DNA from 3 places in the Pseudomonas sp. T1.Ur genome. Region 1 is predicted to be linked to each of the others. Evidence: riboswitches for the same ligand, from Rfam matches in the RefSeq annotation. Region 1 holds a riboswitch; each other region holds the start of a gene.
The links. Region 1 has a riboswitch for cobalamin ahead of M8Q45_RS14300 (CbtB domain-containing protein). Riboswitches for the same ligand answer to the same signal wherever they lie in the genome.
Positions count from the first base shown of each region.

Region 1 (3,837 bases):
TCATCGAGGCGGTGGCTTGCACATCGTGGGTCATGGTCTGGATCGCGTCGACGGTTTCCACCACCCGTGTACGGCCCTCATGGGCGGCCTGGGTCGACTGGTTCGACGCCTCGGAAGTCGACACGGCGTTGCGGGCGACTTCTTCGACGGCGGCGGTCATCTCATTGACGGCGGTGGCCGCCTGCTCGATTTCATTGTGCTGTTGTTGCAATCCCCGGGAAGATTCCTGGGTGACGGCGCTCAGCTCTTCGGCGGCGGCGCCCAGCTGGGTGGCGGAGCCGGCGATCTGCTCGATGGTCTGGCGCAGGCTGCCCTGCATCGCTGCGAGCGCCTGGAGCAACCGGGCGGGTTCGTCCTTGCCATCGTCGTCGATAACTGTGACCAGATTGCCTCCGGCGATGGTCCGGGCCGCTTCGAGGGCCCGGTTCAGGGGGGTGACGATGCTGCGAGTCAGCAAAAGGGCCAGTACCACGGTGGCGAGCGCGGCGATGACCGAGACGATGATGATGCCTGTGATTGCGCTGTCGTAGTGCTCGCCGGCCTTGGCCGATGCTTCGCCGGCGCCGGTTACGTTGATCGCGATGAGCTTGTTGAGTTGCTCACCCATCAGGTCGGTGCCTTCCTTGATCCGTGTATTGATGTGGGTACGCAGTTGATCGATTTTGTCCTGACGCGACAGCTCCAGCATTTCCTGCTGGGCCTGTAGGTATTTTTCAAGCGTTGCGGAAAAGGTTTTGTACAGTTCGGTTTCTTCCGCAGTAGCCGGCAACGCCGCATAGCTGTTGTTGGCCTTGTGCAGCTTTTCCACCAGCACGCCAATGCGAACCTCGGCCTCTTTCAGGCTGGCCGGGTCACGGTTCACCAATATGCGAAACGAGAGGATACGCATGCGCAGTACGTTTTCCATCACATTGGCGAGATAGCCAACGCTGGGGACCTGGGTCTGCTCCATGTCCAACGAAGCCTGGCGAATGACGGACATGCGATTGGCGGCGAACACGCCGAGCACAACGACCAATAGCGCAATGACGGCAAAGCCGAGAAAGGCTCGGGGGGCGATGTTCAAGCTACGTAGGGACATGGGAAGACCTCGGTGGTGGGTCGAGCGTCCATGCCGCCAGCGTATCGATTGGGATAATTGTGTGTACGCCTACCCCGTTATCGGCTGGGCTTGAGGCTTTTTGCAGGACGACGATGAAATATATTCCCGGCGTGTTCAATTGACGCCCCGCCCTCGCCCATGGTCTCCTGTGCGCCAGTTTGGGTGCCCTTCACAGGGTGAAACGGGAAACCGGTGAATCGTGTGCTTTACTTCAAGGCCACGTCAGTCCGGTGCTGCCCCCGCAACGGTAAGCGAGCGAAGCGTCGAATCCACTGTGCATGCGCATGGGAAGGTGACGCTTTCAGGCACGGCTCAGGCCCTGTCCCTCGTGAGCCCGGAGACCGGCCCATGACTCATTTTCAACAAACCCGCGGTGGGCGGGCGCTGTTCGAATCCCGGCGAGCCTTCGCCTGGGTTTTCATTGCGCTCGATCCGCCCGCTGACAGACCAGAGGGAAGCGCCATGTCGACCATCAGCAGCACCGCCCGCACCACCAGCACCACCGTCACCCTGAGCCAGCGACTGGGCGCGGCGGTCCTCGCCTCGATCCTCGGCGCGGGCCTGGTCTATTTCGCCGGTTTCTCCCACATCGAAGCGGTGCACAACGCAGCCCATGACACACGTCATAGCGCCGCGTTCCCGTGCCACTGAGTGCTGCCGACATGATCAAGCGTATCGCGCAAACCGCTGGTTTCAGCGGGCTCCTGGCCGCCCTGCTGTTGACCCTGCTGCAAAGTCTCTGGGTATCGCCGCTGATCCTCCAGGCGGAAACCTTCGAGAAGGCGCCGGCGACCGAGGTCCATGAACATGCCGCAGGGGCTGCACATACCCATGACGCCGAAGCCTGGGAGCCGGAAGACGGCTGGCAGCGCGTGCTGTCCACGACGGGCGGCAACCTTGTCGTCGCGGTGGGTTTCGCGCTGATGCTGGCGGGCCTGTACACCTTGCGCACGCCGACCCGTACATCCCAGGGATTGCTTTGGGGCCTGGCCGGCTACGCCACCTTCGTCCTGGCACCGACCCTCGGCCTGCCACCGGAATTGCCCGGCACGGCAGCGGCGGATCTGGCCCAGCGGCAGATGTGGTGGATCGGCACGGCAGCGTCCACGGCGGTGGGCATCGCGCTGATGGTCTTCGGTCGGCATTGGCTGTTGAAAGTGTTGGGCCTTGCGACCTTGCTGATTCCCCATGTCATCGGCGCACCGCAGCCGGACGTGCATTCCATGCTGGCCCCCGAGGCGCTGGAAACTGAATTCAAACTCGCCTCGCAATTGACCAACGTTGCATTCTGGCTCGCCTTGGGCCTGATCAGCGCCTGGCTGTTTCGCCGTGGCGCCCAGGCCCACCACGACGCATGAGCAACGGGCCGATCCTGGTGGTCGGCCTCGGCTGCCAGCGCGGTTGCCCGGCCAGTGCGTTGCGGGCATTGCTTGACCAGACCTTGCAGGCCCATGGCATTGCGCTCGATCACGTGCGGGCATTGGCCAGCATCGATCTCAAGCGTGACGAACCCGGGCTGTTGGAACTGGCCGGGCAATTGTCGTTACCGCTGACGTGCTTCAGTGCCGGGGAACTGGCTGGCTATCAAACACGGCTCAGCCATCTGTCCGAAATCGCCTTTGAGCGTACGGGCTGCCACGGCATCGCCGAAAGCGCCGCCCTGGCCCTGGCCGACCGATTGGGCACCTCCCCCGCGAGCTTGCTGGTTACCCGCCAGAAGGCTGCACAAGCCACGCTAGCATTGGCGGTTACCTCGTAACGCTTGATAATCGCCGCTGGAATCATGAGCGCTGCTCATGCACCCCCCACTCAACAGGAAACCGGTCATGACCGTCTTCTTCATCGGCGCCGGTCCCGGCGACCCGGAACTGATCACCGTCAAGGGCCAGCGGCTGATTCGCAGTTGCGCCGTGATCATCTACGCGGGCTCCCTGGTGCCGGCAGCCGTGCTGGACGGCCACTGCGCCGAACAAGTGATCAACAGTGCCGAGCTGCATCTGGAGCAGATTGTTGATCTGATCAAGACTGCCCACCTCAAAGGCCAGGACGTGGCGCGGGTGCACTCCGGCGATCCGAGCCTTTATGGCGCCATCGGCGAGCAGATCCGCTGCCTGCGGGAGCTGGACATTCCTTTCGAAATCATCCCCGGCGTAACCGCCACCTCAGCCTGCGCCGCCCTGCTGGGTGCCGAGTTGACCTTGCCGGACGTGTCGCAGAGCGTGATCCTGACCCGTTACGCGGACAAAACCGCAATGCCCACAGGGGAAGAGCTGGTCAGCCTGGCACAACACGGGGCGACCCTGTCGATTCACTTGGGGGTCAACCATCTGGAAAAGATAGTAGACGAGCTCCTGCCCCACTACGGCGCGGATTGTCCGATTGCGGTGATTCACCGGGCGACGTGGCCGGATCAGGATTGGGTGGTGGGGACGCTGGAGGACATCGCCGGGAAGGTACAGGCCAAGGGCTTCAGGCGTACGGCATTGATCCTGGTGGGACGCGTGCTGGGCAATGATGTGTTCAGCGAATCATCGCTGTACCGCGCCGGGCATGCGCATCTCTACAGACCTTGACCTGGCGGCAGCCCCGGATCCCTTGTGGGAGCGAGCTTGCTCGCGAAAGCGGTGGGTCAGCCAGCGATGATGCTGGATGGGCCGGCCCCTTCGCGGGTAAACCCGCTCCCACATTGATTAGCGGTGCCAACGGGAATCGCGATCACTGCCCGGAGCCCTTGT
Region 1 covers NZ_JAMGSN010000001.1:3,227,227-3,231,063, forward strand. The annotation lists gene M8Q45_RS28625 (methyl-accepting chemotaxis protein) at 1-319, opposite strand, end outside; partial or broken gene M8Q45_RS28630 (MCP four helix bundle domain-containing protein) at 311-1,081, opposite strand; cobalamin riboswitch at 1,246-1,466, shown strand; gene M8Q45_RS14300 (CbtB domain-containing protein) at 1,565-1,753, shown strand; gene M8Q45_RS14305 (CbtA family protein) at 1,765-2,460, shown strand; gene M8Q45_RS14310 (cobalamin biosynthesis protein) at 2,457-2,861, shown strand; gene cobM (precorrin-4 C(11)-methyltransferase) at 2,929-3,675, shown strand.

Region 2 (3,837 bases), 760 kb from region 1:
GCGCAGGGAACCTTCCGGCAAATCCACCGATTGCAGCGCGAGGGCCGCCAGGCGTTTTTGCATCTGCGCATCCCCGGCCAGCAAACCCAGCAATTCGGCGCGGACGCCTTCGACGTCGGTCAACGAATCAAGCAGGTACAGCATGCCGCCGCATTCGGCGAGCAGCGGCTTGCCGGCCGCATGGTGGGCACGGATCGCCGCCAGCATCGGCGCGTTTAGCGCCAGGGCGACGTGGTGCAGTTCGGGATAACCGCCAGGCAGGTAAAGGCTGTCCGCCTTGGGTAACTGGGTATCGTGAATCGGCGAAAAGAAACTCAACTGCGCGCCCATGGCCCGCAGCAGATCGAGGCTCGCGCCGTAAGTGAAGGCAAACGCCTCGTCCCTGGCGACAGCGATGCGCACACCGTCGAGCCACGGCTCAACAACGCTCACCTCCGGAGCCGCGAACTCAACGCTGGGCGGCAGAGCCACTTCACAGCTGCTGGCCAACGCCTCGGCGGCAGCATCCAGGCGAACGTCCAGGTCGTTCAACTCACTGGCCTGGACCAGTCCGAGATGACGGCTTGGCAATTCGATGCCGGTTTCCCGTGACAACGCGCCATACCAACGCAAGCCTTCGGTCAGGCTGCCTTCGAGCAACTGCGCATGACGCAAGGTCCCGACCCGGTTGGCCAAGACCCCGGCGAACGGCAGGTCCGGTTGATAACGCGCCAGGCCCAGGGCCAAGGCGCCGAAGGTCTGGGCCATGGCCGTGCCGTCGATCACCGCGAGTACCGGCACGCCGAAATGCCGCGCCAGGTCGGCGCTGGACGGCGTGCCGTCGAACAGTCCCATCACGCCTTCGATCAGGATCAGGTCCGCTTCCGCGGCGGCTTCCCACAGCAGTCGGCGACTCTCCTGCTCGCCGACCATCCACATGTCCAATTGATAGACCGGCGCGCCACTGGCTCGCTCAAGGATCATCGGATCGAGGAAGTCGGGGCCACACTTGAACACCCGCACCTTGCGCCCCTGGTTGCGATGCAACCGTGCCAGGGCGGCGGTGACGGTGGTCTTGCCCTGGCCGGACGCCGGGGCGGCGACCAACACCGCCGGACAGTGGCGACTGGTCATCGGCGCATCGCTCACAATTCGACGCCTTTCTGCGCCTTGATGCCGGCCTGGAACGCATGCTTGATCATGCCCATTTCGGTCACGGTATCGGCCAACTCGATCATCTCGGGCTTGGCGCCGCGACCGGTCACCACCACATGCTGCATGGGCGGTCGGGCTTGCAGATCGCTCAGGACTTGATCGAGGTCGAGGTAGCCGTGCTTGAGGGCGATGTTCAGTTCATCGAGTACCACCAGGCCAATGGCCGGGTCGCTGAGCAACTGACGCGACACAGCCCAGGCGGCTTCGGCGGCGGCGATGTCGCGCTGGCGGTCCTGGGTTTCCCAGGTGAAGCCTTCGCCCATGACATGAAAGCGCACCTGCTCCGGGAAGCGGCGGAAAAACAGCTCCTCGCCGGTGCTGTTGCGCCCCTTGATGAACTGCACCACGCCGCACTGCATGCCATGGCCCATGGCCCGGGCCAGCATGCCAAACGCCGAACTGCTCTTGCCCTTGCCGTTGCCGGTCAGCACCAGCAGCAGGCCGCACTCGTTCGGCGAGTTGGCGATGCGCTCGTCAATCACGGCTTTCTTGCGCAGCATGCGTGCCAGGTGGCGTTCGTCGCGATCGGGCGTGTCGGTCATGGGGGAGCTCTCCGTTGGGACTGGATAACGGCGGGCGGGCAAAAAGAGGACGGCAATGAGCCTGGCATCGCCCACCGTGATGCCGTTGGATGAATCAGGCCGGTCTCCGGGCTCATGAGCGGCGTAACGCCTGGCTGCGCGCCTTCCCATGTCAATGGACACAGTGGTGAGTGGCCTGTGTGGCGAGTTCTGTCGGTCAACTTCGGCGTCATCCGAACTTGAACTGACGAACCCACCACACAGGCCACAAGCGCAGCGTTGACTCATTTACCGTTGCGGGGGCAGCGCCGGGTTTGTGTGCACGCACCGGCTTCCCTGTTTCACCCTATCGGCAATGCCATAGAGCACCTGAAACAAGCCGCGAAGGTTAGAGGGTTGGGGGTGGAGCGTCAATTAAAGCCGCGACGGCCATCACCTGGGACATTGGCCCGGATCAATAAACTGACGTCAATCTTGTGTGATGCTGCGGCAAGTGATATCAAAGAGACACCATGACCCGATATCACAAGAACAAGAGGGCAAACGCATGCAAGGCATGATCATCAGCAATCCGAACCTGGAATTCCTGCGCCCGGTACTGGAACGCTGGTTCGACTGTATCGACCGCTACAACGCCGTGCGCGGCGATAACGACACACCTTATTGGCACGATGAAAAAGCCAACCTCGGGTTGCTGTCGGCCGCCGCCTGGATGGCTGAGATGGTCACGCTGCAGGACGCGTCCACGCGCAAACAGAACGAAGAAGGCGAACGCAGCGCCCGCGCCGACCTGTTGATTGCCAGTACCGATGAACGCGCCTTCATCCAGGCGACCCAACGCTGGCCGAAGGTCAACAACCTGAACCTGACCCAACCCTTGCTGGAAGCCACCAGCGACGCCAAGCGCATCAGCTATGCCAGCGACTTGAGGCTCGGCTGCCTGTTCGTCGCCCCGCAAAAAAACCAGCAAAGTGCCACGCCGGAAGAACTGCAGGACATGATCGATGACCTGCAGAAAGAAAACACCTGCGCGGTGGCCTGGTATTTTCCCTATGCCTATCGCAAGTTGCGCAACGAAACCGGGCACTATCACCCTGGCGTCGCGGTGCTGTTCAAGCAGGCCCATGGTTAACGCCACACAAAAAACTGTGGGAGCGAGCTTGCTCGCGATGGCGGGTTATCAGTTGCGTCAGGGTCGCCTGACACACCGCTATCGCGAGCAAGCTCGCTCCCACAAGGATCGCTTGGCTGAATGACCACCCACCGTTGAACCATCCCCCGTCTACGCTTCTCTATGAATAACCACATGCATTCATAGGGAAGCCCGCATGCTCAAGCCCTCTCATCTTTTGATCGTCGCCCTTGCTACAGGGCTATTCGCTTGCGGCGAGTCTTCCACCTTGCAGGTTTCCGACGGCATCGGCCCGTCGCCGAAACTGCCCGAGCCGAACAAGACCCTGATCCCCACGGTGAATATCGCCGAAGCCGTCGGCTGGCCGGACGGCGCCAAGCCAACCCCGGCCCAGGGCCTGGACGTCGTGGCGTTCGCCGAGGGGCTGGATCATCCACGCTGGCTCTATGTCCTGCCCAATGGCGATGTACTGGTGGCGGAAACCAACGCACCGCCCAAGCCCGACGATGCCAAGGGCATTCGTGGCTGGGTCATGAAAAAAGTCATGGGACGCGCCGGCGCTGGGGTGCCAAGCCCCAACCGTATTACGTTGCTGCGCGACGCAAACCATGACGGCGTTGCTGAAACCCGGACGATCTTCCTGGAAAATCTCAACTCACCGTTCGGCATGACACTGGTAGGCAGTGACCTGTACGTGGCCGATACTGATCGGTTGATTCGCTTCCCTTATAAGGATGGCGACACGAAGATCACGGCACAGCCGACCAAAGTGGTCGATTTGCCGGGCGGCACGCTCAACCACCACTGGACCAAGAACGTGATCGCCAGCCAGGACGGCAGCAAGTTGTACGTCACCACGGGCTCGAACAGCAACGTTGCGGAAAATGGAATGGAGGCGGAAGAAGGTCGCGCGGCGATCTGGGAGGTGGACCGGGCCAGTGGCGCTCATCGCATTTTCGCCTCGGGCTTGCGCAACCCCAACGGCCTCGC
Region 2 covers NZ_JAMGSN010000001.1:3,987,041-3,990,877, forward strand. The annotation lists gene M8Q45_RS17720 (cobyrinic acid a,c-diamide synthase CobB) at 1-1,113, opposite strand, end outside; gene cobO (cob(I)yrinic acid a,c-diamide adenosyltransferase) at 1,125-1,736, opposite strand; cobalamin riboswitch at 1,817-2,103, opposite strand; gene M8Q45_RS17730 (hypothetical protein) at 2,263-2,847, shown strand; gene M8Q45_RS17735 (PQQ-dependent sugar dehydrogenase) at 3,044-3,837, shown strand, end outside.
Region 2: another riboswitch for cobalamin. It lies ahead of cobO (cob(I)yrinic acid a,c-diamide adenosyltransferase); the one in region 1 lies ahead of M8Q45_RS14300 (CbtB domain-containing protein).

Region 3 (3,837 bases), 110 kb from region 1:
GAACACATCGATGAACGCGGTGTTCGCGGCTTGCAGGTGCGAGCGATAAAACAACAGCGCCGCCACCGGTTCGCCGGCCTGCCAGTCGGCCCGCCAATCATCCAGGGTCGCGTTGGTTTTTTTCGGGTGATAGATCGCCGTGCGTGCCAGGGGCTGGGGCTCGCCCCACGAATAGTCGCGGCCAAACCATTGGCTGCCGAGGTGACGGAACAGGTTCAGGGCGTTTTCCAATCCACCCTGGCGAAGAAACTGCCAGAGCCGGTCGCGATCTTCGACAGGCACATTGCTCAAGTCGCTGAGCTCCGGATCTGGACGGTCATCCCCCGGCACCAGGATCAGCTTCACCCCGCGTCCGGCCAGTTCCATCAGTCGCTCGATGCCGTAGCGCCAATAGCCGATGCCGCCGTGCAGCGACAGCAAGATGACCTTGGCGTGTTGCAGCACGTCTTCGACATACAGATCCACCGACGCGTGGTTCTGCACCTGCATCGGGTTGGCGAGGCGGAACTGCGGGTAGTCGTCCGGCAACTGCCGCGCCGCTTCGGCCAGCAGCGCCAGGCTGGAATCGCCGCTGCACAGGACCACCAGTTCGGCGGGGGTTTGCCCGAGGTCGGCGATGTTGTCATCCGACACGAAACCGCCGGGCTGGGTCCTGAGCAGGTGCATGGCTTACACGCTGAGGGCGGCGCGCAACTGCGCTTCGAGCCGCCCGGCGTCCAGCGCCTGGCCGATCAGCACCAACCGGGTCACGCGTGCTTCGTCGGCGCTCCACTGGCGGTCGAAGTGCTTGTCGAAGCGCGTGCCGACGCCTTGGATCAGCAGGCGCATCGGTTTGTTCGGGATCGCCGCGAAGCCCTTGACCCGCAGCACGTCGTGCTGGACCACCAGTTGCGTCAGCGCGTCCAGCAGCAGGCTTTCGTCAGCCTGGGGCAGTTCGATGGAAATCGAATCGAAGGCATCGTGATCGTGGTCGTCGTCATCGCCGTCATGGTGGTGGTCGTGATGGCTGTGGCGGCTGTCGATGTGCTCTTCGGAACCGGCGCCCAGGCCGATCAGCACGTCCAGTGGCAGGCGACCGCTGCTGGCTTCGATGATCTTGACCGCTGGCGGCAGTTCTTCGGCGACTTCCAGGCGGACTTTTGCCAGGTCTTCAGGGTTGATCAGGTCGGCTTTGTTGAGGATCACCAGGTCGGCGCTTGCCAGTTGATCGGCGAACAGCTCGTGCAGCGGCGATTCATGGTCCAGGTTCGGGTCCAGCTTGCGCTGGGCATCGACCTTGTCCGGGAATGCGGCGAAGGTGCCGGCGGCGACGGCCGGGCTATCGACCACGGTGATCACCGCATCGACGGTGCAGGCGCTGCGGATTTCCGGCCACTGGAACGCCTGGACCAGCGGCTTGGGCAAGGCCAGGCCGGAGGTTTCAATGAGGATGTGATCAAGGTCGCCGCGACGGGCTACCAGTTCGCGCATCACCGGGAAGAACTCTTCTTGCACGGTGCAGCACAGGCAGCCGTTGGCCAGTTCATAGACGCGGCCGTTGGCTTCTTCTTCGGTGCATCCGATGGAGCACTGCTTGAGGATCTCGCCGTCGATGCCCAGTTCGCCGAATTCGTTGACGATGACCGCGATACGTCGGCCCTGGGCGTTGTCGAGCATGTGCCGCAGCAAGGTGGTCTTACCCGAGCCGAGGAAACCGGTGACGATGGTGACGGGGAGTTTGGCCAGTGTTTTCATCGGATGCCCTTTGGCAAGGTGGCGGGCAAACGGGACGACAACCGCAGGCACAGGCGTGCGCGGAAGATTTCGCCACCGGATCACCCCGCCCGGTTGTAGTGAGAATCTGTTGTCGAGGCAGGTCTCCTGGCTGACGGCGGGCCAGGCAGGCCTTTATCCAAAGCCTGGGCTGGCAATTTTCTGCGCCTTCCCGTGCGCCCGTTGTAACAGGGCATGCACAGTGGCCTTGCAGAGACAGCACCGTTCACAGTTGCGGGGGCAGCCGCGGCTTGGACCGCGTTCCCTTCAGGCTCTGTAAAAAAGGTATCCGCACTCGCCCGTTTCGCCTTGTCTGGCCTTCGCGCGAACACATTTCATACAGCCCCTAGCTTCGGCGCATGCCGAAGAACCTCGAAGGCGCAAGGCTACGCAGGGTGTGCGGGCGGGTCAATCTCCGCAGGCAATCTCCGCTGACCGGGGCGTCCTGGCGACCGTCCGCAGGGAAAATCAGCGGGCCGCCACTCGCCAGAGCCGGGCGATGTCCCGGGCCCGCTCGGCCAGCAGGCGCGGCGCCTCGGTGCACGCCTCTTGCAGCGTCATGGGCCCGTTCGCCAGGGCAAACGCGGCGTCGATACCGTGTCCATAAAGCGCTTCGTAGCCCTCCCCCAGCGTACCGGCCAGGACCACTACCGGCACCCCGTGGCGCCGGGCGATGCGGGCGACGCCAAACGGCGTCTTGCCGCGTAGGGTCTGGGCGTCGAAACGGCCTTCACCGGTGATCACCAGGTCGGCACCGTTGATCGCATCGGCCAGGCCGGTCAACTGCGCAACGACTTCCACACCGGTCCGAAACTGCGCCTGGAGGAACGCCTTGGCGGCGAAGCCCAGGCCCCCGGCGGCGCCGCTGCCCGGTTCGTCGCGAACGTCACGGGCGAGCGCCCGGGCACAATGTTCGGCGAAGTGCCCCAGCGCCCGGTCCAGTTGCCGCACCTGCCCGGCGGAGGCGCCTTTCTGCGGGCCGAACACGGCTGAAGCGCCGTGGGGGCCGCAGAGCGGGTTATCGACATCGGCGGCGATCTCGAAACGCACGCCGGCCAGGCGCGGATCCAGGTCGCCCAGGTCGATCCGCGCGAGTTTGTCCAAGGCCGAACCACCGGGCGCCAGCGGCTGGCCCTGGTCGTCGAGCAACGCCACACCCAAGGCCTGCATCGCCCCGGCGCCACCGTCGTTGGTGGCGCTGCCGCCGATCGCCAAAATAACCCGGCTGGCGCCTTCGTCCAGGGCGGCGCGAATCAACTCACCGGTGCCATAGGTGCTGCTGGAACAGGCATCGCGCTGTCCCGGTGGCACCAATTGCAAACCGCTGGCCTCAGCCATTTCAATGATTGCCGTGCGGCTTTGCGCCAGCCAGCCCCAGCGGGCCTCGACGGGGGCTCCCAGCGGGCCACGGACCCGGTTTTCACGCCACTGGCCGTGGCAGGCCGCAAGCACCGCCTCCACCGTTCCCTCGCCTCCGTCCGCCATTGGACACTTGATCAACTGCGCGTCCGGCCAGACCTGGGCCAGCCCTTGTGCGATGGCATCCGCCACGCCCTGGGCGCTGAGGCTGTCCTTGAACGAGTCGGGGGCGATGATTATTTTCATTTTTGTTCTCCGGTTCCGATGCACAGCATGCTGCCAGCTGACCGCAACCGTGACGCCGGTCCGCCGCACAAAAGACACTGGGGATTATTGGTCAAATTCACAAAGGCTGGGTCGCATAGCGTGTGGCCAGCGCATCTGTGGCGAGGGAGCTTGCTCCCGCTCGGCTGCGTAGCGGCCGCTTTTTTGGGGCCGCTGCGCGACCCAGCGGGAGCAAGCTCCCTCGCCACGGGGTTATGAGTCAATTGCACCCCACATAGGTTATGTGGGGGTATCGACGGTCTGTGGCAACAGCTGGACGCCCAAGTACAACGCCAACATCCCATCCAGCCTGAGCGGGTCGACGCCGCTGAGTTCGGCAATGCGCTCCATGCGATAGCGCAGGCTGTTGCGGTGGATGCCCAGGGCGTCGGCGCAGGCCTGGCTCTGGCCGTCGTGTTCACACCAGCTTCGCAGGGTAGCCAGCAGTTGGCCGTTGCTGTC
Region 3 covers NZ_JAMGSN010000001.1:3,120,893-3,124,729, forward strand. The annotation lists gene cobN (cobaltochelatase subunit CobN) at 1-666, opposite strand, end outside; gene cobW (cobalamin biosynthesis protein CobW) at 670-1,734, opposite strand; cobalamin riboswitch at 1,835-2,060, opposite strand; gene M8Q45_RS13765 (glycerate kinase) at 2,221-3,357, opposite strand; gene M8Q45_RS13770 (sugar diacid recognition domain-containing protein) at 3,616-3,837, opposite strand, start outside.
Region 3: another riboswitch for cobalamin. It lies ahead of cobW (cobalamin biosynthesis protein CobW); the one in region 1 lies ahead of M8Q45_RS14300 (CbtB domain-containing protein).